Regions from separate parts of the Mesorhizobium sp. M0028 genome, predicted to be linked through region 2. Evidence: predicted binding sites of a transcription regulator. Region 2 holds the regulator's gene; the other holds the start of a gene.
The links. Region 2 encodes LexA, which represses DNA repair genes until DNA is damaged. Its sites were predicted from a motif close to TGTTCNNNNTGTGTTCNG; they were not measured.
Positions count from the first base shown of each region.

Region 1: NKJ93_RS05055 (ImuA family protein) is a predicted target of LexA. The motif match lies at 1,173-1,190, and genes of this name have one in related genera.

Region 1 covers NZ_JAMYVG010000002.1:23,816-26,210, forward strand. Annotated here, with positions in the region: gene NKJ93_RS05050 (DUF6504 family protein) at 1-161, opposite strand, end outside; gene NKJ93_RS05055 (ImuA family protein) at 94-1,149, opposite strand; gene NKJ93_RS05060 (metallopeptidase family protein) at 1,333-1,755, shown strand; gene NKJ93_RS05065 (DUF1737 domain-containing protein) at 1,845-2,051, opposite strand; gene NKJ93_RS05070 (HpcH/HpaI aldolase/citrate lyase family protein) at 2,076-2,395, opposite strand, start outside.
Region 2 covers NZ_JAMYVG010000001.1:316,335-318,729, forward strand. Annotated here, with positions in the region: gene NKJ93_RS01555 (ComEC/Rec2 family competence protein) at 1-432, shown strand, start outside; gene lexA (transcriptional repressor LexA) at 426-1,157, opposite strand; gene kynU (kynureninase) at 1,629-2,395, shown strand, end outside.

The DNA of each region.
Region 1 (2,395 bases), on a different contig from region 2:
AGCAGGCGCCGGTCGGCTTCCGGATCGGCCTCCACGATGTCGATCGAGGGATGCATGGCGCGTGCATCGGCTATGCCCATGCCGCGTTTCAGGTTAAGCGCTTCGGCCCGCTCGTCGAGGGCGGCGATGCGCTGGGCGTTCCGGTCGCGGTGACTGATCACCAGCGGCAGGTGATCCGACGGCCGGGAACGCCAGGACCGCCCCAGGCGCTGCCGCAGGATCCTCTCGGCGGCGAGATGTGGAAACCACAGGGACAGGATTCTTTGCCCATTCCTCGCCCCGTCTTTCTTCGAATATGCGTTCATCGGGGTTCCACTCCAGTGTGAATTTTCCGGGCAAGGCAGTGCGGCTCTTGCCGATGGTGATGGTGAAGGCGGGCCGGCCGATCGAGCCGGCGAGCGGCCCGGCGATCGTCTCGCGCGCTGCCGCCGGTGCCGCCGACAGGATGAGGCGGACGGGCGCTGCCGTCGGCTCGGGCTCGCCGGCCTGGCGCAGCAGGAAAAGCGGCCGGCCGGCACTCTGCGCCCGGGCGTGCAGCCGCCGCGTCGCGGTGAGATCCAGCCGCTGCGGGTTGCCACGGATTTCGAGGATGACTGCGGCCAGCGCCGTCATCCTGGCGGCCTCCTCGGCGACCCACAGCGCATCGAGCAGCCTTGGCGCCTCGGAAAACAGCAATTGCTCCGGCTCGATGCCGAAGAAGGCGTGAAGCCCCCCGGCATAGGGAAAGCCGGCCTCGCGGAAAACCTCGGATGTGCCGATCCACAGCACCGGCAGTCGCGGCCCCTGGCTGAGGATCAGGCTGATGAGCGACAGGACAAAACCGGCGACTGCTCCGGCATCGCGGGTCGCGGCGCCATGAAACTCGCTCAGCGCCGCCTTCGGCAGGCCGCCGCTCAGCGCAGCATCGAGGCGCTCGGCACCGGTGCGCAAAAACGCATCGGGCGGCGCCACGGCGAGGCCGCGACGGACAATCGTCAGATTCCGAGCGGGTGTCGGATTCCGAGAGGATGCCAGACTCTGGCGAGGCACATCCGCGTCAAACGACGAACCGGCCGGCGCTTCCAGGCGCTCGGACAAGGTCCCTTCGATCTTCGCGATCTGGCGGCGCAGGGCAAAAACAGTCTCCCGCGCCACGGCGCTTGTCGCCATGACGGTCAGCTTCCACTCACAATTGTTCCTGTTATGTTCCTATAGATTCCAGAGGGCGGCCAAAGAGTCAAGCGGAGTCATGGGGAATTTATTCCTGCCTTGATGGCATGGTCCGGGCGCTCCAGCCCGACCATTTGCCGAGTCCGGCCCGAAAGCCTATATGCCGGGATCAAAGGACAAAGCATGGCTCGCATCTACCAAACACGCATCTGGCACGACCAGCTTTCGCCAACGATGGAGGAAATCGAGCTCCTGGCGCTGGAGGCCTATGCCCATCTGCCGGAGGAGTTTCGCAAGCTGACCGGCGAGATCGTCATTCAGATCGCCGAATTCCCGACCGACGAGATCATGGACGACCTTTCGCTGGAAACGCCCTTCGACCTGCTCGGCCTGTTCGAGGGGCGCGGCATCGCCGAGCGCTGGAATCCGCAGACCGGCGAAGGCCCGAACCGGATCACGCTCTACCGCCGCGCCATCCTCGACTACTGGGCCGAGAACGAGGAGACGCTGGGCGACATCGTCACCCATGTGCTGATCCATGAGATCGGTCACCATTTCGGCCTGTCGGACGATGATATGGAGAAGATCGAAGAGGCAGCGGAGTGACGTCGTTTTGGGACTGGAGAGCGCAGCGTTCCTTCGCGCCAGCGTCCAGAAGTGTCCCGCATTCGCGGGCACCCGAAGCGATGTCAGCGCTACCAGTCGCTGAGCTTGGTGTCGGGGCCGTATTCCTGGCCTTCGATGTCCTTCACCACCGCCTGGCCGCAGCGCATGGTCTTGGCATTCTTGTCATAGGCATAGGTCGGCGAGCCGAACAGGTGCCAGCCCTTGTTGAGCGCCGCCGTCACCTTGTGGCAGAAGCTGGCGTCGTCCGGGCCGGACAAAAAGCGGTAGAGTTTCATTTTCAATCCCGTCGTGAGTTACAATCATGCGCGAACAGCGGCGGCCTTCGCCAGCAGTTTTTCGGCCTGCGCCAAATGCAGCTGCTCGACCATCTTTCCGTTCAGCGCAATCACCGCCTTGCCGGTATTTTCGGCAAGCGCGAAGGCATCCTTGATCGCGCCCGCCTCGGCTATCGCTTCAGGCGACGGCGCAAAGGCCCGGTTTGCGGCCTCGATCTGGGCCGGATGGATCAGCGATTTGCCGTCGAAGCCCATGGCGGCCGCTTCCGTGCACTCGCGCGCAAACCCGTCCATATCGCTAAAATCATTGAAGACGCCGTCGAGCAGGTCGAGGCCGCCGGCGC
Region 2 (2,395 bases):
AAGAACGATCCGCAATTCGACATTGCCGATCCGGCCGACTTACCGCCGGGCATGCCGTTCATTTGCACGGACGGTCTCTGCCTTGCCAGGCATCCATCCGGCGCGATCATCGCGCTAGCCAATGACCGCGATACTGCACGGCCAGCCTGCGCCTTTGCCAGCTTGATCGTCATCGACGACGCCACCGCCCATAATCCCTGCTACTACGACCGGCTGGTCCTCGTCGTCACCAAACGGCAACTGGCGCGCGCGGGAAGTGCGGCCGTCTATTTCGATCCACAAGCGGCAACACGCGCCGAAATCCGCTTCGCCGTCGAAAAATCATACCGGCCCTGGCACGTGCAGCGGAAATTTTCCCGCGCGGCGCGGGGCATGCCGCCATACCGCAGAGCCGACAAGCCAAAAGCCGGCGCCAAGGGCGCAGCTCAGTAGCGGCGGATCAGCCCAACGAGCTTGCCCTGCACCTTGACCCTGTCTGGTCCGAAGATGCGCGTCTCGTAGGCCGGATTGGCGGCTTCCAGGGCGATCGAGGCGCCCTTGCGGCGGAACCGCTTCAGCGTCGCTTCTTCCTCGTCGACCAGTGCCACCACGATCTCACCGGGGCTCGCCGTATCGGCATTGCGGATGATCACCGTGTCGCCGTCGAAAATGCCAGCCTCGATCATCGAATCGCCTTTGACCTCGAGCGCATAATGCTCGCCGCCCATGATCATGTCCGGCGGCACCGAGATCGAATGCGTCTGGTGCTGGATGGCATCGATCGGCACACCGGCGGCGATGCGGCCCATCACCGGGATAGACACGGCGGCGACGACATCGTCGTCATTGCCGGCTGCAGGGACGCGCGACGATGTCGGCTTGCCTTGCCGAGGACCTTGCCCAAGACTGCCCTGGATGACACTCGGCGAGAACTTGCGTGCCGCATTGAGGCCGGGGGCGATCGAATCGGGCAGGCGCAGCACCTCCAGCGCACGGGCCCTGTTGGGCAAACGGCGAATGAAGCCGCGCTCCTCCAGCGCCGTAATCAGCCGGTGGATTCCCGATTTGGAAGCCAGGTCGAGCGCTTCCTTCATCTCGTCGAAGGAGGGCGGGATACCGCTTTCCTTCAGCCTTTCGTGGATGAACATAAGCAGTTCGTGTTGTTTGCGTGTCAGCATAGCGACCCCCAACAGAATCAGAAAAACAAACCCAGAACAAACACTATCTGTTCCAGTTGTGTTCCGCAACTGTTTAAAGTTTAATGAATGTGTTAGGGCTCGGGTAACGATACCACTCGCCAAACCGGGACGCTGCATTTTCACCGCCGCGGGCCTCATCGCCTTGATTCTGCTTTCGTTTGCGGCCTCTGGGTTTCCAGAAGGCGGCACTGGTATCGGCCGTCAGCCGGCAAAGGGGCACGGAATTGAAGCCGTATCGACTGTGCGGTTTGGTCAATGCACCGTGAACGAAACGAACTCAAAACGCCAACCTTGGGTTGGCTTGGCTCCTGGTTTCCACCGCATGGTCAGGCAACTTGTCGCCGGTGGAGCCTTGCTGCGCGATACCAGGTAATGGAGAACCGCTCGTGACCGATGGATGCCGTCGATGCGTGTCCGGCGTTGCGGTGAATCTTGGGGAGCAGACAAATCATGACAGGAATTCCCGATCTCGTGGCCATAAGGGCGATGGATGCTGCAGATCCGCTGCGCGCGATGCGCGACCGCTTTGTGCTGCCGCAAGGAGTGATCTATCTCGACGGCAATTCGCTAGGGGCCGCTTCGCGTGCCGCTTTCGATGAATTGAGCAAGGCAGTGACCGAAGAATGGGCGCATGATCTCATCCGCGCCTGGAACACGGCCGGCTGGTTCAACATGCCGCTCGAACTTGGCGACCAGCTCGGGCGCCTGATCGGTGCCGCGGCCGGCCAGACGGTGGTCTGCGACACGACATCGGTCAACATCTACAAGCTGCTGCACGCCGCCATGGCCATGCGGCCGGAGCGGCAGGTCATCGTCGCCGAGGGCGACAGTTTTCCGACAGACCTCTACATGGCTGAGGGTGTGGTTTCGACGCGAAAAGATACGCTGCTGCGCCTCTCGGGGGTCGACGCGCCGAGCATCGAAGAGCTGATCGACGAACGCACCGCCGTGGTGCTGGTCAACCACGTCAACTACAAGTCGGGCGAACTGCGCGACATGCCGGCGCTGACGCGCAGGGCCCAGGAAGCCGGGGCGATGATCGTCTGGGATCTCTGCCACACCGCCGGTGCGATGCCAGTCGAGCTCGACACGGCGAACGCCGATTTTGCCGTTGGCTGCACCTACAAATATCTGAATGGCGGACCGGGCGCGCCTGCCTTCATCTATGCGGCTGAGCGGCATCTTGCCGACATCCAGCAGCCGCTCACCGGCTGGTG